3 regions of the Brevibacillus sp. AG162 genome follow, and region 1 is predicted to be linked to each of the others. Evidence: riboswitches for the same ligand, from Rfam matches in the RefSeq annotation. Region 1 holds a riboswitch; each other region holds the start of a gene.
What was found. A riboswitch is a leader RNA that binds a small molecule or an ion and turns the genes downstream of it on or off. The one in region 1 is predicted to bind cyclic di-AMP.
Positions count from the first base shown of each region.

Region 2: another riboswitch for cyclic di-AMP. It lies ahead of ehuB (ectoine/hydroxyectoine ABC transporter substrate-binding protein EhuB); the one in region 1 lies ahead of FB479_RS26670 (quaternary amine ABC transporter ATP-binding protein).
Region 3: another riboswitch for cyclic di-AMP. It lies ahead of FB479_RS23125 (C40 family peptidase); the one in region 1 lies ahead of FB479_RS26670 (quaternary amine ABC transporter ATP-binding protein).

Region 1 covers NZ_VFNO01000012.1:156,347-164,194, forward strand. The annotation lists gene FB479_RS26660 (glycine betaine ABC transporter substrate-binding protein) at 1-330, opposite strand, end outside; gene FB479_RS26665 (ABC transporter permease) at 327-1,166, opposite strand; gene FB479_RS26670 (quaternary amine ABC transporter ATP-binding protein) at 1,150-2,376, opposite strand; cyclic di-AMP (ydaO/yuaA leader) riboswitch at 2,769-2,915, opposite strand; gene FB479_RS26680 (copper ion binding protein) at 3,580-3,780, opposite strand; gene FB479_RS26685 (heavy metal translocating P-type ATPase) at 3,844-6,264, opposite strand; gene FB479_RS26690 (VanZ family protein) at 6,551-7,462, shown strand; gene FB479_RS26695 (pseudouridine-5'-phosphate glycosidase) at 7,563-7,848, opposite strand, start outside.
Region 2 covers NZ_VFNO01000010.1:67,813-75,660, forward strand. The annotation lists gene FB479_RS24240 (YczE/YyaS/YitT family protein) at 1-47, shown strand, start outside; gene FB479_RS24245 (NADPH:quinone reductase) at 170-1,150, shown strand; partial or broken gene FB479_RS31050 (biotin-independent malonate decarboxylase subunit gamma) at 1,298-1,527, shown strand; cyclic di-AMP (ydaO/yuaA leader) riboswitch at 2,082-2,217, shown strand; gene ehuB (ectoine/hydroxyectoine ABC transporter substrate-binding protein EhuB) at 2,429-3,343, shown strand; gene ehuC (ectoine/hydroxyectoine ABC transporter permease subunit EhuC) at 3,358-3,999, shown strand; gene ehuD (ectoine/hydroxyectoine ABC transporter permease subunit EhuD) at 4,005-4,667, shown strand; gene ehuA (ectoine/hydroxyectoine ABC transporter ATP-binding protein EhuA) at 4,673-5,461, shown strand; gene ectA (diaminobutyrate acetyltransferase) at 5,480-5,989, shown strand; gene ectB (diaminobutyrate--2-oxoglutarate transaminase) at 6,001-7,308, shown strand; gene FB479_RS24285 (ectoine synthase) at 7,305-7,688, shown strand; gene thpD (ectoine hydroxylase) at 7,719-7,848, shown strand, end outside.
Region 3 covers NZ_VFNO01000009.1:54,635-62,482, reverse strand. The annotation lists gene FB479_RS23130 (response regulator transcription factor) at 1-591, opposite strand, end outside; gene FB479_RS23125 (C40 family peptidase) at 806-1,327, opposite strand; cyclic di-AMP (ydaO/yuaA leader) riboswitch at 1,332-1,471, opposite strand; gene FB479_RS23120 (LiaF transmembrane domain-containing protein) at 1,791-2,192, shown strand; gene FB479_RS23115 (PspA/IM30 family protein) at 2,277-2,972, shown strand; gene FB479_RS23110 (class I SAM-dependent methyltransferase) at 3,067-3,645, shown strand; gene liaF (cell wall-active antibiotics response protein LiaF) at 3,660-4,550, shown strand; gene FB479_RS23100 (HAMP domain-containing sensor histidine kinase) at 4,564-5,712, shown strand; gene FB479_RS23095 (response regulator) at 5,720-6,349, shown strand; gene prpE (bis(5'-nucleosyl)-tetraphosphatase PrpE) at 6,524-7,348, shown strand; gene FB479_RS23085 (N-acetylmuramoyl-L-alanine amidase family protein) at 7,358-7,848, opposite strand, start outside.

The DNA of each region.
Region 1 (7,848 bases):
CGTAATGATAATCGGTTCCTTCGCTTCATACGCCTTGATCAAAGCTGCTGTCATTGCTGCATCTGAGCCTTCGACAAGCTGCCATTTATCCAAGCCATATAGATTCATGACTTCCTCTGTCTTCACCATCGAGCCTGCTCCTGCATCGATTCCGATGATTTTGTAGTCGAGCTTTTCTCCCAACGCGTTGTCCGATGTCTCAGAAGAAATTGGACCGATCACCGTTGCTGTCGGTATTTGTGTGTTTGTGTTTGGACTAGAGCAGCCTGCGAGCCAAGCCGTCGCTCCCATCATCACTGCCAGTAAAGCTGGAACCTTTTTGTTCATCATGTGTTTCTCTCCTTTTTTCCTGCATGTTGAGTAAGCCGATCCAAGACGATAGCGATGATCACGATGGATAGCCCCGCCTCGAATCCTCTTCCTATATCCACTTGCGAAACGGCGCGATATACGTCTGCACCCAAGCCTTTCGCCCCGATCATAGCCGCTATGACCACCATCGACAGGGCGAGCATGATGCACTGATTGACGCCCGCCAAGATCGTCGATTTCGCATACGGCAGTTGCACTTTCACGAGCTTTTGCCACCCGGTTGCGCCAAAGGCGTCCGCCGCTTCCTCCATTTCCTCTGGGACCTGACGTATGCCTAAGTTCGTGAGTCGCACGATTGGCGGCAAAGCAAAAATAACGGAGGCAATGACTCCCGGCACCTCGCCCAAGCCGAAGAAAAAGATCGCGGGAATCAAGTAAACGAACGCTGGCATCGTCTGCATCAAATCAAGTACTGGCGTGACCAGATTGCGAAACGTATCGTGTCTCGCGCAATGAATGCCCACCGGAATCCCGATGGCGATCGAAATCATGGTGGCAGTGAGGACGAGTCCCAATGTCTCGATCGTTTCATCCCAGTACCCCAAGTTGTGAATGAGAGAAAGTCCGATAACCGTAAAGACCATGGATGCTTTTCCTGCAAAAACCCATGTGGCGCCCCCTAGCAGCAAGATGAGGATCAGCGAAGGTATCTCTGCCAAAACCGTGGAACAGTAAGTCACCATCGTGGAAATGACGATAGACACCGGATCAAACAATACCCCTTTGTACTGGCCCAGCACCTCCACGAACCCTTCCATCCATTCGCCAATCGGCAGCTTAGGCACGACGTCCATCACTCATCACCTCTGCTCTCTGGTGCTCTTGGACATTGACTTTGCCTACCAGCCCGCCCAACACCGCTCCTTTTACGATGACACCCAACAAACGCTGCTGCTCGCCCACTACCGCAATCGGGACGTGCAGGTCTGCCATCATCGGGAACAAACTGTGCAGACGTGCGTCAGGCGAAACGGTAGGGAGATCGGTATTCATGATCGTCTCCAGCGAATCTCCCGTACCGATCGCGAGTGATACGTCATACGCCGTAATCAAGCCGAGCAGTGTACGCTTTTTGTCCACGACGTACAAGCTGGACACGCCGTTATCCATCATGAGTTGCAGCGCTACTCGCGCCCCTTTGTCAGGCGTAATTGCTTCTGCCCGTTTCATCACATTTTCAGCAACGAGCACCCTGGACAGGTCGGCATCCTCGACGAACTTCCGTACGAACTCATCCGCTGGGTCTGCCATGATTTCTTCCGGGCGGCCGATCTGAATGATCTGTCCGTCCTTCATAAAGGCAATCCGATCGCCCAGCCGCAACGCCTCGTGCAAGTCATGTGTAATGAACAGGATCGTCTTTTTCATCGTCATCTGAAGCTCCAGCAGTTCATCCTGCATGTCTTTTCGAATGAGCGGGTCCAGTGCACTGAACGCTTCGTCCATCAAGAGAATATCTGGATTATTAGCCAACGCCCGCGCCAATCCGACCCGCTGGCGCATCCCTCCACTCAATTGATCCGGGTACGCGTTTTCCCACTCGGTTAATCCAACGAGCGCAAGCGCTTCCCGTGCTTTTTCTTGCCGGAGCCCGGGCGGTACTTGTTGAATCTCCAATCCAAACTCGACGTTTTCCCGTACCGTTCGCTGCGGAAACAGGGCGAAATTTTGGAAAACCATCCCGAGCTTCTTCCTCCGAACCTCGCGCAAGGCTGTCGCCTTCATGTCCACGATCTCTTCGCCATCGATCTCGATGCTTCCGCTCGTTGGGTCAATCAGTCGATTACACAGTCGAATTAACGTTGACTTGCCGCTGCCGGACAGGCCCATGATGACGAAGATTTCACCTTCCTCGACTTCAAAGCTGACCTGATTGACACCGATGGACTGGCCGGTTTGCTTGTAAATTTGTTCTTTCGTTCGTCCTTCTGCCAGCAGCTTCAAGGCTAACTCGGGCTGCTTGCCGAACACTTTTGTCAGTTGATGGACTTTCATTTTGGGCATGGTATCCCCCATCTTTCGTTTTTTTCGTGAATGAAAAAAGCCCGCGAAGTTTCCACACTCCAGCAAAACCAAGCAGGTACGCTTGATTTTTACTTGTGTTGAAAATCCGCAGGCTTACGTAATACCTGGCGTCCATTTTCAGGACTCCCTGTACTCTGTCTTCCTGATTTCGATTGTCAGCGGTTTATGTCTTACCGACTGCCTCCCAGCGATCCACACCATTCCCTTCGTCTGTATCGCGTAAGCTGCTCGTCGGTATTTCCATAAAAAATAGGCCGATACATGATTCTTCTCCAGAACAAAGGTCCTAAAGAAAAAGCCTGCATCGGCCTATCACACGCCCGCAAGGAATCTCCTTATTGCGTATTATATGCCTAGACTTTATCCATCCATGACCTTCCCTGCTTTGGCCGACGAGGTTAGCTGACGGGTAGGATGGCAGAGAAGACATTTTCTCATCCCTCCTGATCACTCAGGATTAACCCCAAAAGATTGGTTCCCCCGCTTCCGAGAATCTCGGAACTAGGCCGTATGTGTTGTTTCTTATTTGAATGGTGATTGTGATTTGAATTATACGCTCGCTTCCAGTTATTGTGAACGTTCGTTTAGCACAGTTTTAACTCGATTCTGTTTTTCTTTATGAGTCGGATTGGATTAGCTGTTCGTTGCTTATTCGATTGAAAGATTAGTGCGTTATACTCGCTGTTGTGGTGGGGAGGAAACAGGAGAAAACGCTCAGATTCTTGGAACCCCTGCACGGGAGCATGGGATGCCCGGCTCCGTGAAAAAAAGAGAAACCGCGTCCAAAGATCTTCGCTTATTTCTCCTGTTTCCTCTACGAGCTGTTGGGAGTCTACATGCTTTTTAAAGACCGCTTGAATGCTGTTTTCAAGATGAAGAAAAAAGCAGCGTGGGAAGAAGAACATTTCCAGTCCTAGCGCTTCTGGAGCCCAACCAAGCGGAGAAATGAATGGCGGGGGTTTTCAGCTTCAACCTCTGCGAATACATCTTCGAAACTCTACTTTTGAAGCGCTCCCGACATTCATTTCGGAGCGGACAGTCTAACCCCTTGCGGGGCGTAGGCCGAAGCGTAGACTGGAAATGGGCTTCTTCCCCTCCACTACAGCCACTTCCTACCACGAAAGCAAAAAGCTCCCGCCTCATTGAATCAGGCAGGAGCTTTGCTTTTCAAAGACACGATGATTATACGACGTCGTAGCCTTGGTCTTCGATTGCTTCTTTTACTGCATCGAGAGTCAAGTCGCTCTCGTTGTAGGAAACCTCAACCTTTTTTTCAGCCAGGTTCACTTTGCCTTCAGCACCCAGTTCTTTCAATGTGTTCTCGATGCGCGCTACGCATTTGTTGCAAGACATGCCTTCTACGTTCAATGTGATATTTGTCATGATCAATCTCTCCTTAAATGATAATTGTATAGGTAAGGCGGACAAAGCCGCTTGTTACTGTTGTTACAGCTTTACTCGTTGCAGTCTCAGTGCGTTGAGTACAACGGATACGGAGCTGAAGGCCATTGCGGCACCGGCAAGCCATGGAGCGAGGAAGCCGATTGCGGCAATCGGGATGCCCAAGGTGTTGTAGGCCAATGCCCAGAACAGGTTTTGCTTGATGTTGCGGATGGTGAGTTTGCTCATCTCGATGGCGTCTGCGACACTGGTCAGTTCGCCGCGCATCAGGGTAATATCGGCTGCTTCCATCGCCACATCTGTACCTGTACCGATTGCCATTCCGACGTCAGCGGTAGCGAGTGCAGGAGCATCGTTGATACCATCGCCGACCATCGCGACTTTTTTGCCTTGTTCTTGCAGTTTTTTCACTTCTGCGGCTTTGCCTTCGGGCAGGACTTCTGCGATGACGTGATCGATTCCTGCTTCACGGGCAATGGCCTCGGCAGTTTGACGGTTGTCACCGGTCATCATGATCACAGTCAATCCCATTGCTTTCATGCGCTGAACAGCTTGCTTGGAGGTTGGTTTGATCGTATCCGCTACGGCAATCAAGCCAGCGAGCTTGCCTTCGACGACTGCGAGCATCGCTGTTTTACCAGAGCGCTCCAGTTCCAGCATGGTATCAGATACTGCTTGGTACGAAATTTGATGTTTTTCCAGCAAGCGGCGGGTACCGACGAGTACTTCTTTGCCAGAGACGGTTGCCCGGATACCGAAACCAGGAATGGCTTCAAATGAACCAGTATCGGACAGGGTGATTCCTTTATCTGCAATTCCTCTAACGATGGCTTGAGCCAATGGGTGCTCGGAGTTTTTCTCAGCGGCACCGACCAAAGAGAGCAGCTCTTGCTCTTCGATATCAATGGCAATGACGTCTGTCAGTTCTGGCTCGCCTTTGGTTACAGTCCCTGTTTTATCGAGGACGATCGTATCCAGGTGGTGAGCCGTCTCCAGATGCTCCCCGCCTTTGAACAGGATGCCCAGCTCAGCTGCGCGTCCAGAACCCGCCATGATCGAGGTCGGTGTAGCCAAACCGAGGGCGCACGGGCAAGCGATTACGAGTACAGCAATTGCTTTTTCCAAAGCCTCACCGAAGTTGCCAGGTATAACGAAGAAGTACCAGATCAAGAAGGTAAGAATAGCAATCCCTACGACGATTGGGACAAAAATCCCAGAGATACTGTCAGCTACGCGTTGAATTGGTGCTTTTGTTCCTTGTGCTTCTTCCACTACTTTAATGATTTGCGCCAGAGCCGTTTCTTTTCCGACTTTGGTTGCTTGAACCTTCAAGAAGCCGTTTTTGTTCAAAGTGGCCCCGATGACGGTATCGCCTGCGGCTTTATCCACCGGAATGCTTTCACCAGTCAGCATGGACTCATCAACAGCGGACTGTCCTTCCATGACGATGCCATCGACAGGTACTTTATCGCCCGGCTTCACGTGAACGACGTCGCCCAGTCTCACTTCTTCTACAGGAATGGTCATTTCGACGCCATCCCGTACGACTACTGCTGTTTTTGCTTGCAAGCCCATCAGCTTGCGGATCGCTTCCGAAGAGCGTCCTTTCGCCTTCATCTCAAACAGTTTACCCAACACGATCAAGGTGATCAGTACCGCACTGGTCTCAAAGTACAGCTCTAGCATGTGGCCGCCATGAGCACCGATGGAGTCGATCGCTACCCACAGGCTGTAGAAATAAGCGGCCGAGGTACCGAGAGCAACCAGCACATCCATGTTGGCACTCTTGTTGCGAAGGGCTTTGAAAGCTCCCACGTAAAACTGTGCTCCGATGATGAATTGTACGGGTGTTGCTAATGCGAGCTGTACCCACGGATTCATCAAGATTTCAGGCAGCCAGATAAACGAGGTGAAGGAAAAGTGGCTCACCATCGACCAAAGCAGCGGGAGCGACAGAATCGCGGAAATCCAGAACTTGCGGGTCTGACGTTTAATTTCTTCCTGGCGACGATCTACTTTTTCTTCTTCTTTTCCTTCTTCCTTGCGAGTCGCCTGATACCCGAGCTTTTCTACCTTTTGAATAATGTCCGTCACACTTACCTGCGATGAATCGTACTCGACAGTGGCTGTTTCCATCGCCAAGTTCACGTTTGCCTTCAGAACCCCGGCTGTTTTGTTCAAGCCTTTCTCGATCCGTGTGGAGCAGGCCGCACATGTCATTCCCGAGATGTTTAGCTCCACCTTGTCAGTAATGACTCCATAGCCGAGCGATTCAATTTTGGAGCGGATGTCGTCGATGTTCGTTTTCGTTGGATCGAAGACGACTGTGGATTTTTCCAAAGCCAGATTGACGTTGGCGGTTTCCACTCCCTCCATTTTTCCCAAGCCCTTTTCGATGCGCAGTGCACAAGCTGCGCAAGTCATCCCTGAGATTGCGACTGTTGCCTCTGCTGTTTTGGTACTCATTCTAATCCCTCCAAATACCCTATAGGGGTATATTTTATCGTATCGTTTCCCTTACGTTGTTTCCTGATCACACCTTTACTATACAATACCCCCTCAGGGTATATCAAGTACTTTTTTCAATTTTTTTCTAAATGGGCTTTTAAGTGCTGAAAACACAGGGAGATCTTAACGGCAATGTCATCCCCCAGCTTTACACCGTTAAAAGAAGGATGTGACTAACAGCTAATTACTTACGTATTAGTTCAGAGTAAGATCATTCAGAAACAAATAGCTTTAAGGAGATTAAATGATGGAAACGAAATCACGGAAAGTCATTTTAGTTGGCACCATATGCTATACGATTTTAATTTTATTTTTTATGTTCTTTGCGTTTAACAGGCTCGACGGTGCAACTAGTGTAGATGGATACACCTTTATCCTTGTTCCAGAAGGAGTACCACTTAAATTTCCAGAACTAAATTATTCATGGATTGTTGATTTTGGAAACATTGCTGCTTTTATCCCTTTTGGAATACTGTTTCCCCTGTTGTATCGTGTACGATTTGGGAAGTTCATATCCTTGTTTGTCTTAGCGATTCTCGTTCTAGAAACTTTTCAGGCTTTAACCTATCTTGGTAGCTTTGATGTAAATGATGTGATATCCAATACATTAGGTGCAGCGATTGGCTATGTTGCCTATCGAGTTGGATTTTCTTCAAACATTTCTTATAAAAAGCTCATGGCTTCAGCTCTAACTATTGTTGTACTTATAATGGGAATCATGGTGGTCTCTGAAATCCTCAAAAAAAGAGAAGGCCCTATTCAGTCATTAACGGTTATGAAAGAAATGACAGGAACGACACCAATGACTGAGAACCTCCCAAGCTTCACCGTAGCAGGTGAGCGAATAGAGCCGAAAATGAACGTGTATAGCAGTGAAGGTGAATCCACCAAAACTTACAACTATATTCTGGGGAACAAAGAAAATGTCTGGCTTTCTTTCTATTTCGGCATTCCCGACAATGGAGACGCTAAGGGTGAAGCCAAAATCATCGTAGATGGACAAGAAATATCTCAGTTAAACGAACAATCCTATCAAGGGGCAGAAGCTTTAAAGGAGATGCCTTTTAACGAGGTAAACGAAATTACCATTATCGTTTCCGGAAACGCTAAGCTGTGGGATGTTGGAATCCGTGGAATGCAACATTGGTGGGAGTGAGTAAAATAAACGAAACGAGCCTTAGAAGCGATTCTAGAGGCTCGTTTTTCTTTGACTATTTTGTTGTTCAGAAAAGCAATTAGTCGATCTTCGCTCTCTCTTATTTACCTTGATTCGCTTCTTTCTGATAAGCCACCGCGATTTTTGCAGCTACTTCAGCATTGTGCTTCACTAGCGCGATGTTCGTTGCCAAGCTCTTACCTTCTGTCAGCTTTTTCACTTTATCGAGCATGAATGGCGTTACCTGTTTCCCTGCAATGTTGTTTTCTTTTGCTTCTGCGAGTGCTTTCTGGATCACAGCCTCGATTTCCTGGTGGTTGAGTGCATCTGATTCTGGTACTGGGTTCGCGATAATCATACCGCCTTTGAGGCCGAGATCCCATTTG
Region 2 (7,848 bases), on a different contig from region 1:
TGGCAAAACCGTATGGAAAAGAAGCCGTGAACAATCTAGTAGAATAGATTTCTGTATGACCACCACGCTAGCTTATCGCGTGGTGGTTTTATACATCGATAGAACCTGAGAAGTGATCGACCATTACATCCTTGTATGAATGGGAGGAATACAAATGGGAGGAATACAAATGAAAGCTATTCAAATAGTAGAGTTTGGTGGACCCGAAGTCTTGCAGTACGCGGAACTAAACGAACCGATCCCAGCTCCTTATGAAGTACGTGTCAAACTATATGCAGCAGGTGTAAACCCAAATGAAACGTATATTCGCACTGGGACGTACTCCTTTTATATTCCGGAGCTGCCATATACCCCTGGATTTGATGGCGCCGGTGTGATTGATGCAACAGGTGAGGGAGTAACGCATCTCAAAGTGGGAGATCGCGTATTCGTCGCCGCTCTACTGGCAAAGCGGAATACTGGTACGTATGCACAAAAGGTAGTTTGTGATGCAAAAGCGGTCCATCGCTTGCCGGAGTCAATTTCCTATGAAACAGGGGCGTCTCTTGGCATTCCAGCACTTACTGCCTACCGGGCACTATTTCACAGGGCGAAAATTAAGCCAGGCGAGACTGTTCTGATACACGGGGCAAGCGGCGGTGTTGGATTATTGGCTGTTCAAATGGCAAAAGGCTTAGGGACGACCGTGATCGGAACGGCGAGTACAGAAGAGGGAAAAGCTTTGGTGAAAGCTTCAGGAGCTACACACGTGCTCGATCACATCACGGAAGATTCAATGGAGAAAATCATGTCTTTGACACAAGAAAGAGGACCCGATGTAATCATCGAGTTTTTGGCAAATGTGAATTTGGAGACTGATCTAAAAATACTCGCACCTTATGGCCGTGTCGTTGTAGTTGGAAATCGGGGCAGTATTGAAATCAATCCGAGATTGGTGATGATGAAAGAAGCAGATATTTTAGGGCTAGCTCTTTGGAACGCGCTGCCCGACGAGTACGAGGAGAGTCTACATGCTGTTGAGGCGTTCCTCCAAACCGGGATTTTACATCCGGAGATCGGAGAAGTATTGGCCCTTGAGGATGCCAAAAAAGCACATGAACAAATCATCAATCATAAAGCACATGGAAAGATCATTCTCTCCATCGATTAAGGATACGGCAAGACAGCTGCACCCACACAATTATGATTGTTAATACAATTTACGGTTTCCTTACTAGCTGCATAGATAAAAAGGTAGAGGAAGTTAATCGAAGGACAGTTTCTAATCGTGAAGCATGGAGAAATAGGACGAGGAAAGAAGGAATTACTGGGTATTCATTTGGCTTGTGCCGCTGCCACAGACGCCTATGCAGCTGCTCGACTGGCTGGACATCCTGTCATTGCGTTCCATCTCAGGTGCTTTCCTTGCTCATGGACTACAGGCCAACCGCATTCTAGCACTTGATGATCCTGATGTTGTTGTACAAGTGAGCCGCTCGTGTCACCCGTAGATGTATAGAAGAAGTAGAAGAAGTGGCAACAAAGATTTCGTTCAATTGTGCCTGTGTTCCGGTGATTTTTACAAAAGCAGATGGTTTGCAAATGATTTGGATGTTGATTAATCGGCTACTTAATCTCACTACCCCCTATAATTCGCAGAGTGGAAAGAAGTCATGGTCGCAATAACTTTCATAAGGAGTGAACCAGTGCTAAAGAAACCTTCAGTGAAAAATACGAATGGATAACTGGCTTGTATGCACATTTCAAATAAGTAACCAATTCATTAAAAAATGAAACGGGAGTCTTACTGCGTAAGCGTCAGGGACACCGTAGATAAATAAAAGAGGAAAAAGGAAGGTGCCGTTTGTTCGCCTTTCTTTTTTACAAATGACTAATCTAATTATGTTTAATGTGAATGGACGAGACAGAATATGGAAGGATATCTTTGGATACGACTGGTAATCAGGGGTAACTTCATCTGAGAGGGAGTGAGGGCTGAAAATAAGGGAATATGCGGGGTGAGCTAGTAAAGACAGTTATGTTACCATAACCCCCAAGTTAACCATAATGATTCGTGAGAGGAGAACAAGATACCAACCTCAACCAAATAAGGGCCTAGTTCCGCTCATGGCGGAAGCGGGGGAACCATCTATCCGGGGTTAATTCTGTGCAAACAGAAGGGGTGCAAAACTGCCATCCTACCCGTCAGCTAACCTCGTCGGCTAAAGCAGAGTAATCTTACATCAGTTGCATGTCATCTTTTTGATGCAAGTATCGGGCGCCCATGTCCATTGAGGAGATGGTTGGCTCTTCCCGTGATATTTGGCATGCGTATTTAGAGAAATCAGTCGGCGCATTTTGCTTTTCCGTCAGGGATGGCCCTCCTGAAGCGGAAGCGATGTGCCGACTTTTTTTCTACCATTTCTCATAAAAGAGAGGGGCAAGAGGAATGACAAAGACTAGCATAGCGAGATGGGGGGCTATGGCGATCCTGACGTGTGTCTTGCTGTTAGGAGGATGCGGCGCGGGAACACAGGAAGCCCAGCAAGTAGCAGGCGGGAATACCACTGAATCAGGCCAGGATACGCTAAAAAAAGCCAAGAGCCAGGGGTTTGTCACGGTAGGCTTCGCCAATGAAAAGCCGTACGCCTATGCCAGTCCAGATGGAAAGCTGACGGGAGAAGCGGTCGAGGTGGCGCGAGTGATCCTGAAACGGATGGGAATCAATGAGATGAATGGCGTGCTTACCGAGTTCGGCTCCCTGATTCCCGGACTGAAGGCGAAGCGATTTGACATCATCACGGCCGGTATGTACATCACTCCAAAACGGGCACAAGAGGTTGCGTTTGCAAACCCTGAATACAGCATCGGGGAGGCTCTCGCAGTGAAGAAGGGCAATCCGCTCGGTCTTAAAAGCTACAAAGACATTGCGGCTAAGCCGCAGGCAAAAGTAGCGGTGATGAGCGGCGGCATCGAAACGGAGTATCTCGAAAAATCGGGAGTGAAAAAGGAACAGATGGTGCTTGTTCCTGATCAACCTTCTGCCATAGCCGCTTTGCAGGCAGGAAGAGCGGATGCCATAACGATGACAGGTCCATCCCTGCAAGCCATGCTTGAGAGCGCCAAAGACGACCAGCTGGAGCGTGTGATGGATTTTGTCCAACCGGAAATTGAAGGGAAGAGCGTACGCGGTTATGGGGCAGCGGCCTTCCGCAAAGAGGATGAAGCGTTCGTGAAAGCCTACAATGAGGAGTTGCAAAAGCTGAAAGAATCAGGGGAACTGTTGGAAATTTTGAAGCCTTTCGGTTTTACTGAGCAGGAGCTGCCGGGTGATATGACAGCGAATGAGCTTTTGCAGCAGTAGTGGAGGGAGAAGCTATGAGTGATCTTCTGCCGTTATTGGCAAAAGGAGCTGGAACCACTCTCCAGGTGACAGTCTTGTCGGTGCTTGTCGCTCTGTTTGTTGCATTTCTGGCAGGGTTTGGACGTCTCAGCCGATGGAGCGGCATTCGTATTGTGAGTACGGTTTACGTAGAGTTATTTCGCGGGACCTCTCTTTTAGTGCAATTGTTCTGGTTATTTTACGCTTTGCCGCTGTTGGAGATCGAACTACCGCCTCTGGCTGCGGGAGTCATTGCGCTGGGACTCAACTACGGCGCTTATGGATCAGAGGTTGTGCGCAGCTCCATTCAGGCGATTCCAAAAGGACAGACCGAAGCGGCGATTGCCTTGAATATGACAGCATGGCAACGAATGAAGCTGGTCATCTTGCCGCAAGCCCTCGTCATGATGCTTCCTGCATTCGGAAATCTGTTGATTGAACTTTTGAAGGGTACATCCCTGATTTCATTGATTACTCTTGCGGATTTGACGTTCCAGGGCATGATATTGCGTACAACTGACTCGTCCAGAACATTTGAAATATTCTTTGTGATTTTGGTTATGTACTTTCTCATGGCGTATCCACTGACACTTGCGATGCGGTGGCTTGAAAGGCGCTTTCATGCAGGGAGGGCGTAAGAAAAATGTGGAGCTGGTCTTTTACGTGGAGTATCCTTCCTGAAATTTTGCAAGCGATCCAAACGACGATTGTGGCGACGCTGGCCGGTTTTGTCCTAGCCATGGTCGGGGGCTTGGTACTTGCCTTCGGGCGCAGGTCGAAAAGGCGAGTGCTCTCCTGGTCTTCCGCGGCATTTATCGAATTTGTCCGCAGCACGCCGCTTCTCGTGCAGCTGTACTTTCTCTTTTACGGGCTTCCGGCGATTGGTATCTCGCTTGGTCCCCTAACCTCTGGTGTTCTTGGTTTGGGTATTCATTACAGCTGCTATTTGTCAGAAGTATACCGATCCGGCATTGATGCTGTCCCCCGCGGGCAATGGGAAGCAGCACGGGCACTGAACTTTTCCATCGGGCAGACATGGCTGCGCATTATTTTACCGCAAGCGATCCGTCCAGTGGTCCCCGTGCTGGGCAACTATTTGATCGTCATGTTCAAGGAGACGCCCATCCTGTCAGCGATTACCTTAGTGGAAATGCTGGCGACAGCCAAGATCATCGGTGCCGAATCGTTCCGTTATCTGGAGGCGTTCACGGTGGTGGGACTTCTGTTTCTGGTGCTTAGCTACGGTTCCTCCCTTTTGATCAAAAAATGGGAGCAGTCTTGGAATAAACAGTACATGCAGAGGTGATCGACATGAAAACAGGCATACAGACGGAACCCGTCGTTCGTTACCGAAATGTGAGCAAAGCCTATGGTGACCTGCAAATTTTAAAAGGGATTGACCTAGATATTCATCCTGGGGAAAAAATTGCGGTCATTGGCCCGAGCGGTTCCGGTAAAACGACGCTCGCCCGTATATTGATGACGCTGGAGGAGCCGACGGAGGGAACAGTTGAGGTGGCTGGTCAAAATTTATGGCAGAAGCAAGTAAGCGGCAGACTGGTCAAGGCGGATGAGAAGCATTTGCACAGCATCCGTGGGAATATCGGGATGGTTTTCCAGCATTTTAATCTGTTCCCGCATATGACCATCCTGCGAAATGTAACAGAGGCTCCGATCCATGTCTTGGGTATGAGCAAGGAGGAGGCAAAAGAACGGGCCGTGACGATGTTGAAAAAAGTTGGGCTCGATGACAAGCTGGCTGCTTATCCTTCCCAGCTTTCTGGAGGGCAGAAGCAGCGAGTGGCAATCGCCCGTGCGCTGGTGATGCGTCCAAAGGTCATGCTGTTCGACGAAGTAACGTCCGCGCTCGATCCGGAGCTAGTGGGCGAGGTGCTTGCCGTGATCAAGGAAATCGCCAGGGAAGGTGAGATGGCGATGCTGTTGATCACCCATGAGATGGATTTTGCTCGCGATGTTGCGGATCGCGTCATTTTTACAGACGGTGGCACGATTGTCGAGCAAGGTTCTCCCGAGCAAATTTTTTACAATCCGCAAAGCCCGCGTTTGCAGGCGTTTCTGAGCCGCTTTCGTGCCGGCTGATGAAAGGAGGTGAAATCTTTGAAAGCGACAAGTCGAGACCGCATCGTCCTGCGCCTGCCGACTGAGGAGGATGGAGCAAGCATGTGGGAGCTGGCAAGAGATTCAAAGACGCTTGACCTGAATTCTTCCTATGCCTACTTGTTGTTTGCCAAGTATTTTTCGGACACATGCCTTATTGCAGAGGAAGAAGGCAAAGCTGTCGGTTTTGTAATGGGCTTCCATCCGCCAGAGTCTCCGGATACTTTGTTTGTTTGGCAGATTGGGGTATCCGAGAGCAAGCGCGGTCAAGGAATTGCCAAAGCGATGCTCCGGACAATGCTTCAGCGAACAGCCAAGAGTGACGTGCGTTTTTTGGAGGCGACAGTCTCCCCTTCAAACGGCGCTTCCCGTGCGCTTTTCACGAAAATCGCCAAGGAGCTTGCTACCGAATGTGAAGTAACGGAGTGCTTTCCCGCAAGATTGTTTCCGGGACGTACACACGAGCCGGAATGGACGTACCGAATCGGTCCCGTTCCCACCATTTCATAAGGAGGTTTTGCATGAAAACGATTGTCGAGACGAGATCACATTTATCTGTGTTTGACCAGATGGAATCGGAAGTGAGAAGTTATTGCCGCAGCTTTCCTGTCGTCTTCACCAAGGCGAGCGGGCATACGGTCTGGGATCGTCAGGGCAAGGAGTACATCGACTTTTTTGCAGGTGCGGGTGCGCTCAATTACGGACACAACAACCCTGCGATCAAGAAAAAGCTGATGGAGTACCTGCAACAGGACGGAATCACGCACAGCCTGGATATGGCGACAGAAGCAAAGGAAGCGCTGCTCACCCAATTTCACGAGAGTATACTCACGCCAAGAGGGCTTTCCTACAAAGTGATGTTTCCAGGGCCAACCGGGACCAACTCGGTGGAAGCAGCATTGAAGCTCGCCCGCAAAGCCACCGGGAGAGAGATGATCATGAGCTTTACGAACGGCTTTCACGGAATGACCCTTGGTTCTTTGGCTGCCACAGGCAACCGGATGAAAAGAAAGGGAGCAGGTGTCCCGCTCTCCCATGTGATGGCTCTGCCTTTTGATAAGTACATGGGCGAGGGAATCGACACTACGGTTTATATTGAACGGCTGCTCGAAGACGATGGCAGCGGCGTACCTCTCCCCGCAGCTATGATCCTCGAAACCGTTCAGGGGGAGGGCGGCATCCATGTAGCGAGTGCCTCGTGGCTGAGACAGATCGAGCGTATCTGCCGCAAACACGACATCCTGTTAATCGTGGATGACGTGCAAGCGGGATGCGGACGAACGGGTCCTTTCTTCAGCTTTGAAGAGGCAGACATTACACCTGACATCGTGTGCCTGTCCAAATCGATTGGGGGATTCGGCTTGCCCTTTTCGCTTACACTCCTGAAGCCGGAGCTTGATGTGTGGCTGCCGGGCGAGCATAACGGAACCTTTCGGGGCAATAATCTCAGCTTCATCGCGGCAGCCGAAGCGCTGGAGTACTGGCGAGACGACAGCCTCAGCGAGTCAGTCAAGCAAAAGGGGAGCATCGTGCAAACGCATTTGTCACATCTGGTGCAAACGTATCCTGACCTGTCGGGAGAAGTGAGAGGGAAGGGCTTGATGCAAGGAATCGCCGTGGGTGTCGACGGGTTGGCAGAAGAAATATGCACGCGGGCATTTCAACGAGGACTGATTATGGAGACATCCGGGCCGAAAAGCGAAGTCATGAAAGTCATGCCGCCTTTGACCATCACCGAAGAGGCGCTGCGCAAAGGCTTGAACATGCTGGATGAGGCCGTGAAGGAGTGCCTATCTGGCGATTTTCGAAAAAGGAGTGAAGGAAAATGATCGTCAAGCATTTGGAAGAAATTATGGGGACCAAGGATGACATTGATACGCCAACATGGAGCAGCAGACGGATGCTTTTGAAGAAGGATAGCATGGGATTTTCCATGCATGACACGATTATCAAGGCGGGAACGGAGACCTTCATCTGGTACAAAAACCATCTGGAAGCCGTCTATTGCATAGAAGGCGAGGGAGAAATCGAGGTGGTAGGCGGCGAGACCTACCAGATCAAGCCAGGAATGATGTACGCCTTGTCGGAAAATGAAAAACACTATTTGCGCGCTAGAAGCCAGATGAGGATGGTGTGCGTCTTCAATCCTCCGCTGACAGGCCGTGAAGTCCATGATGAAGAAGGCGCTTATCCTTTGCTGGAAGTGTAATGATTTTTAAAAGGAGAAAGGAGCTGTCGTATGAAGCAATCAAGACCTGAACTACTGATAGAAGATCAATACCCTTCCCGCATCCATGAGCATCCCGCACTCCTGCAACGAGTAGATCCTGTCGTCTACTGGAATGAAAAGACAAAGGAAGGGCCGCTTA
Region 3 (7,848 bases), on a different contig from region 1:
TCCCCAGACACGGTCATAGATTTGCTCTCTTGTAAAGACGATGCCCGCGTTTTCTGCGAGGAAGGTGAGCAGTTGAAATTCTTTTGTAGAGAGCTCTATTTTTTGATTGCATACATAAACGGAATACGTTTCTTTATGAATTTCCAGGTCCTTGAATTTTAAAACCGTAATCGGAGAGGAAGCTGTTTCTTTCTCAGGCTGCTCTTCGGTATGCTTGCGAATGCGCTCATAGCGGCGCAGGTGAGCACGAATGCGAGCGAGCAGCTCTTCTGTATCAAAAGGCTTCGTGATGTAGTCGTCTGCGCCGATTTCGAAGCCGACTACCTTATCTACCGCTTTTCCTTTTGCACTGAGAAACAGTATAGGCAAATCCCACTCACGGCGAATTTGAGAGCAGAGCTCGTAGCCACTCATGTTGGGCATCATAATATCCAAAAGGATCAGGTTGGGCCGCTCTCCTTGGCTGAGCAGCGAGAGTGCATCTTCTCCGCTTTCTGCGGAAGAAACGGTGAAGCCCTCGTTCTCCAAAATGTCTTCTAGCAGTTCAATAATCTCCAGATTGTCATCGACAATTAAAATGTGATCTTTCACCGGAACAACCCCCAGTTACTTCTATTAATAAGGAATGCCATTCAAAGAATGGGTCTTGTCTATCATAACATGCTTTGACCTGATCAGGGGAAGAAACCCCGTAAGTTATTAAGTTGTTCTAATATGTGAGGGCACCTCTTTAGACCAGGTACTAAATTTCGTCAGAAAAAGCCAGAGACGATGTGTCCCTGGCTTTTATTATTTTGCCGAACGACTATTTTTGAGCTGGTTTTTCCGGCAACGATGCAGCTTGCACCGCTTTTTCCTTTTTCGGAGTTTCTGCTTTCGCTAGAACAGGAACGCTGAGACGCTTGGCGCCTACATAACGCTTGCTCCAGTAGTATGGATCGTTCAACTTGGTGTTGACGACTCCACGACCAGATTCCGAGTGCACGAATGTGCCGTCTCCAATGTAGATACCCACGTGAGAAATGCTGCGACCGTTCGTATTGAAGAACACGAGATCGCCTGGCTGCAAATCTTTTCTGGCTACCTCTGTACCTAATTCGTACTGAGAAGCAGAATTGTGAGGCAGGTCTACACCTAACGCATCAAATACGTAGCGCGTGAAACCGGAGCAGTCAAAGCCCTTTTTGGACGAGCCGGAAGATTTGTAAGGGGTACCGTACAAGTTGCTGACTACTTCACTCAGAGTATTCTCCTCAGCAGCTTGTGCAGCGCCTGCCCCCATAGCAAGCAATCCAGCCATAAATAAAGATAAAACCACCTTGCGCAAAAGAAACTGCTCCCTTCGTGAGCCTACGAGGTTAGCTGAAGGGTTCGGTCGAAAGGACGCCCTAGGCTGCTAGGAGTAGCAACCATTCACCCCAAAAACATGGTTCCCCCGTTTCCGCCAAGCGGAATTCGGCTATTTTTCGATGTTTTTTTACACGCACTCTTACGAAGATTCTACGCCAATCCTTTTTTTCCTTCTTTTTCATCTGCTCGTTCACATATTCGTCACATAAATGCCGTCAAATGCTGTAACGTTTTCGTTCGACAGTGCAAGCCGCCTTTCGACGCAGGCTTGTTCTGCCTTACGGGACAGCTCGTCCGATTAGGGCAGGAAATTGTCTCCGTCCAAGGACGGAGGGAAAAACCAACCGCACGCCCGTTATGGGAAGCCTATACCGAGGGCTACAATAAGGGCATAACGTTCCACAAGCACCACATGCAAAACGAATGGAGGTAAGCGAGTAATGAGCGAACGGTCTGGCAAAGTTCTACTCGGGCTGGTTCTGCTGCTAGTCGGTGGGTTGGTTCTTCTAGATCTGGTGGGTATCGATATCGGAGACTTGCTCGGGTTCATCATTCCCGGCGTGATTATGATATACGGTGCCAAAAAGATTATGGGACAAACCGGTTCACGCTTTTGGGGAATCCTAGTCTTCCTATTCGGGTTCCTGATGTTGATTGGCAAGCTTGACCTACTGTTTCACGCGCTTCTGGCTATTGGGGTGATTTATCTGGGATATCGCTTACTGCGTCCCAGCCAAGAACCTAAACAAGCGCCACCTGCTTGGGAGCGTGAATGGGCCCAAAAAGTATTAAAGGAAGATACGCTAGACGCTTGGGAGAGAAACGTAACCAAACGGTCATGACCGTTTTGGTAACCGTAATAACACTGTGTCGCAAGAGTCTTTTGGATGAACAATATGATGTGATATGATGAGGAGGAAAAAATAATGAGTATCTTTAAACGTTTGCGTGACCTGACAGTAGCTTCGGTGAATGATGCATTGGATTCAATGGAAGATCCGGTAGTGATGCTGAATCAATATATGCGTGACATGGAAGTAGAAATCGGACAAGTTGAAGTAGCGGTTGCCCGTCAGGTTGCACTGGAAAAGAAATTCCGTCAGCAATTGGACGAAGCCAATGCTCTGATCGAAAAACGCGATCGACAAGTCAAGCTCGCCTTGACTGAGGGAGAAGACGAGTTGGCTCGTCGAGCACTCGCTGACAAGAAGCAGTACGAGGGACGTGCAGCGGAATACGAAGCTCTCTACCTGTCGGCATCCGAGGCAGCTACGCAAATGCGCGAGAAGCTGGCTGAGCTGAAGGAAGAGTTCTATAAAATGCGTGCGAAAAGGTTCACACTGATGGCACGTGCACAAGTAGCTCGTACACAAAAGCAAGTCAATCAAGCAGTTGTCGGTATCGGCAATCAGTCCGCAGGCCGTGGCTTCGCCCGCATGGAAGAAAAAGTCATGCGCATGGAAGCAGAAGCGCAAATGAGTGGGCAATGGCGCCAAACGAACCGCGCTTGGGAGAACGCTTTGTCTGATCTGGAAAAGGATGATCTCGATGCAGAACTTGCCAGCATCAAAGCATCCATTAAAGAAGCAAAAACACCAGTAGCCAAACCAGTACAATCCTAATTCGACAGGAACTGGGGGACTAGGTGTAGAATAGATTGTGTCAATTCGGCAGCCTGTGTACATCAGGCTGCTTTTCCCCTAGGAGGTACGATTCTTGCAGGACTTCTTGGTCTTTTTGCGACGGTTTATCGCTGAGCCTGGACGCGTCGGTAGTATAATCCCCAGCTCTCGTTTTTTATGTGAGCAAATGTTGAAAAGCGTCGATTGGGCTTCAACCGATGTGATCCTGGAGCTGGGACCTGGTACAGGGGCATTTACCCAAACGATCTATCAGCGCTTGCGTCCCGGCACACAGTACGTGCTTGTGGAACGAGATTCCCATTTTCGCTCTATGCTTCAATCACGTTTTCCCGATCTTCCTATCAGGGAGGAAGCGACTAAACTTAGGTCTTACTTGGAGGAGCAGAACCTTGAAGGTGCAGATGTCATTGTCTCAGGTCTGCCATTCGCCAATTTTCCACAAGAGCAGCGGGCAGCAATTCTGGACGAAGTTCAATCTGTACTGAAGCCAGGGGGCCTATTTATTACATTCCAATATTCGCTACAACTCCAAGCTGAGTTGCAGGGTCGTTTTCCCTGGGTTAAGATCGACTTTACCCTGTTGAACATTCCGCCTGCATTCATCTATACATGTCGTAATGGTCAAAGTGAAAACGATCAGCATGGGGCGTGAGAGAGGAGACTTTTGTGAAACTGTCCCGTTTGCACAAAATGGTGGCTGGTATCCTGATTATTTTTACAGGAATCGGCCTTTTGTTAGATAGTTTGGGTATCATTTCGTTCGGTCTGTTTGATCTGTGGCCGATGGTGCTTATTTATTTCGGCCTTCGTTTGTGGGGGCAGAAAAATCGGATTGGCGGAGGGATTCTATTCTCCCTGGGGACCATCATCATGATGGACATGTGGTTTGGTGTCGGGATTGATGATTTATTCCAGTTTGCTGTGCCAATCGTGTTTATTTATTTCGGGTTTCAGTTGATTCGGGGCAAGAACAGCAAACGAGATCAACGTGTCAATCAACCATTGGGCGATAGGGGGACCCCATCTGCTGCGGAGACGATTGTGACAAGTGAGGCGAGTGTTCCGAGTGACGTGAAGGTTTCAACAGAGGAACGCCCTTGGCTAGACAGCTGGCACAACTGGAAGCATGTTGGTGGCAAAATTCCTCATCACGAAAGAATGACTTCTTCACCTGATGACACGTTGCCAAAAGATTCCCGCAGTTCTCTGATTGGAGATTATCACCTGACCTCGGGGCGTTTTGAACTGAATCACTTGCATGTCTGGCATGGAATCGGGGACGTTGTGATTGATCTTTCCCGGGCAGTGTTGATGCGGGATGAGGCGCTTCTTGTCGTAGAGGGCTGGGTAGGCGATGTGACGATTTATGTGCCTGTCGATCTTCCTGTATCGGTAACGGCAGGGTTGAGTATTGGAGACCTGGAGGTGCTAAGCCACCGTCAGGGAGGTATCAATCGCAGTGTTAAGATCCGTTCTGATCAGTATGATGAAGCATTGCAAAAAGTAAACTTGCATATCTCGCTGCTTGTCGGCGATATAAAAGTCAAGTACATCTAGGAGGTACTGGCGAATGCGTCGACAGCGATTGGCAAGTATTCAGTGGCAATACGTGCGCTATGGCATGTTACTGGCCGTCAGTGCAGTTACTGCCGCGTTTATTTGTTTCTTTTGGCTATACTTTTTATGGAAAGATCACCCCGGGATTCATCGGTGGTACAACGAACTGATCAGCGACCGCAACCTCGTGTGGTGGCTTGAAGAATATATAGGCATCAATCTGCCTGCCGATCCAGAGGGCTTGATTCAGCTTGCTGCTTTTGTTGTTTCTTTACCTGCAGGTGTCTTAGTGGCATTGATCATTTCCTATATCATCGGCAATTTGTTGAAAAAGAGACTCAGTGTACTGTGGGAAGCTGCCATGAAGCTTGGGCGCGGGATGCTGTCGTATCGGGTTCCTGAATTGGGCGTCGATGAAGTCGGCGAATTAGGATGGCAGATCAATCGCTTGGCTTCACAATGGGAAGAGCAAGTGGCATCCTTGCAGCGGCTGTCGAACCACAATGCGGCTCTCGCAGAACAATTGAAGCATGCAGCGGTAACAGAGGAGCGTCAGAGATTGGCGAGAGAACTGCATGATGCAGTCAGCCAGCAGCTGTTCGCCATCGCCATGACGACTGCGGCGATGAAGCGGCTTGTAGAAAAAAATCCTCAACGTGCAGCCCAGCAGATTGAATTGGTCGAAGAGATGGCAGCTGCTGCACAAGCGGAGATGAGGGCATTGCTCTTGCATCTTCGCCCGGCTACGTTACAAAACAAGTCATTGAAGGAAGCCATTCTGGAACTTTTAGATGAGCTAACGCGTAAAAATACCATGCAGCTGACTTGGGAGATCGAAGACGTCGAAGGCTTGCCGAGTGGAATCGAGGATCATTTGTTCCGCATTTTGCAGGAGTCCTTGTCCAATACATTGCGGCATGCTAGAGCCACGCAGATCACAGTGAAGCTGTTTACGCTGCAAGAGCAGGTTCGCCTGCGAGTAACGGATGACGGTGTTGGTTTTGATCCGGATGGGGAGAAAATGACGTCCTACGGTTTGCGCAGCATGCAAGAGCGCGTAGCAGAGGTCGGAGGCTCCATGGAGATTTATTCGGCGATTGGGAAGGGGACGCAAATTGAGGTGCGTATTCCTCTAATGTCACAGACGGAACGGGAAGGGTGAAGGCTCAGTGATTCGGGTACTACTGGTAGATGATCACGAAATGGTTCGGATGGGTCTGGCTGCTTATTTGTCTACAGAGGACGATATTGAAGTCGTAGCAGAGGCAGGCAGTGGAGAAGAAGGGGTGCGAATGACGCAAGAGCTGCGCCCAGATGTCGTTCTGATGGATTTAGTTATGGAGGGCATCGGCGGTGTGGAAGCGACTAGGCGTATTCGTGAAAGCTGTCCATCCAGTAAGGTCATTGTCCTGACCAGCTTTATTGATGACGAAAAGGTATATCCGGTCATTGAAGCGGGGGCATTCAGCTACTTGCTGAAGACTTCGCGTGCAGCCGAGATTGCAAAGGCAATTCGCTCTGCTGCGGCGGGTGAGCCAGTTCTGGAATCGAGGGTAGCAGGAAAAATCATGGCCCGTTTCCGTCACGGTCAAGAGTCCCATCCCCATGAGCAACTGACGCCGCGCGAGTTGGAGGTTTTGAAGCTGATCGGCCAGGGCAAGTCCAACCAGGAGATTGCTGATGAGCTGATTATCGGGATCAAAACAGTCAAGACACATGTCAGCAACATTCTTGCCAAGCTGAACGTGGAGGATCGCACGCAAGCGGCCATTTACGTGCATACGCATAGCTTAGGCTAATCACATAGCATCATGTATAGGTAAACGCGCCAAAAAGCTCCTCAGTAATCAGGGGCTCTTTCGCGCGTTTACTTGTTTAAACAGTTTTCTTGTACACAAACCGTGAGTTTTTTTCGCAGATGTGGTAAAGATAGTAAGTAACGAATGAGAGATAACGGAAAGGAGGGACGGGCTATGAGGCACAAACCTCAAACACGCTCCAAGGTGCTTTCGGCTGACAATGGTGTGGATATCGTTGGCGATGTTCACGGCTGTTACGACGAATTTATAGAATTGCTCAAACGCTTGGGATATGAACAAACCCCAGACGGTACATATCGCCATCCCCACGGCCGAAAGCTCCTTTCCCTCGGTGATATCACGAGTCGTGGACCTTGCTCAATCAAAATGCTGCAATTTTTTCACCATCATGTCACGGCTGGCCTGGCTGAGATGGTGGATAGTAACCACGGGTGGAAAGTAGCCCGCTGGTTGGATGGCAGACCAGTGACATTGGCTCACGGAGATGAAAAGGTAGAAGAGGAGATTCGGCTGTATCAGCAAGAATACGGACCGAAGAAGGCCTCCTTGCTGCGTGAGCAGAGCCGTAGATTGCTATTTTCTTCTCCTTCGCACATGATCATCAAACGGAATGAAAAAATAGTAGCGGTCGCCGTTCATGCGGGGATTCGCGATGATTACATAGGGATGGATTCGCCTGCGGTCTACACGTTTTGCCGATATGGCGATGTGGCGGGGACGGGACCGGATGGGCGCCCGATCCGCAGAGAATGGGCAAAAGAGCGAAAAGTGACTTCGCCCATAATCGTTTGGGGACATGATCCGCATCCAGAACCCAAACGAAAAAATGGCACCATCAACATCGACCAAGGATGTGTGTTCGGCGGAATGCTAACCGCCTACCGCTACCCAGAGGACGAATTGGTGAGTGTGCCAGCAAAAAGAAACTACTCGGGTTTAACGGATACGCCGCTGACCCGTTTTAAGGCAAACGATTAAACTGAGACGTTACATTTTGAGCTTTTCGAATAAACGCTTCAGGATGACAGCATGTGCCCAGAGCGGCAGAGGTTGGTCAGGCTGCTGACGCCATTGTTCGTCTGTTAAAAAGCCTTGATCATACAGCCAATTGACGGCTTCTTGCTTCCAATCAGGCACATTCCCTCCGCCGTTTCCAGGAGAAGTGGTAGGAGCAAGGGTCGGTGCTGCAGTAGGTTTTGGAGTCGAAGTAGGAGTCGTGGGGGGCTGGTAGGGAAGTTTAGCATACGTGCAAAATGCCCGGACTACGCCTTCTGCGAGATCTCGCCAATCCTGCTGTAGTTTATTTGCGTCCAAAGCATTGTCTGCAAAGCCATACTCGACGATAACCGTCTCCACGCTGCCAGTTTCCCGGTGCATAAAGTAGTAATCGAGTCGTGGATTATCTGGCAGTGTCCGAGTAAAAATGCGTCGATTCGGCATCCCTTCCGCTGCCAGGGCATCCTGGATCAATTGGGGAA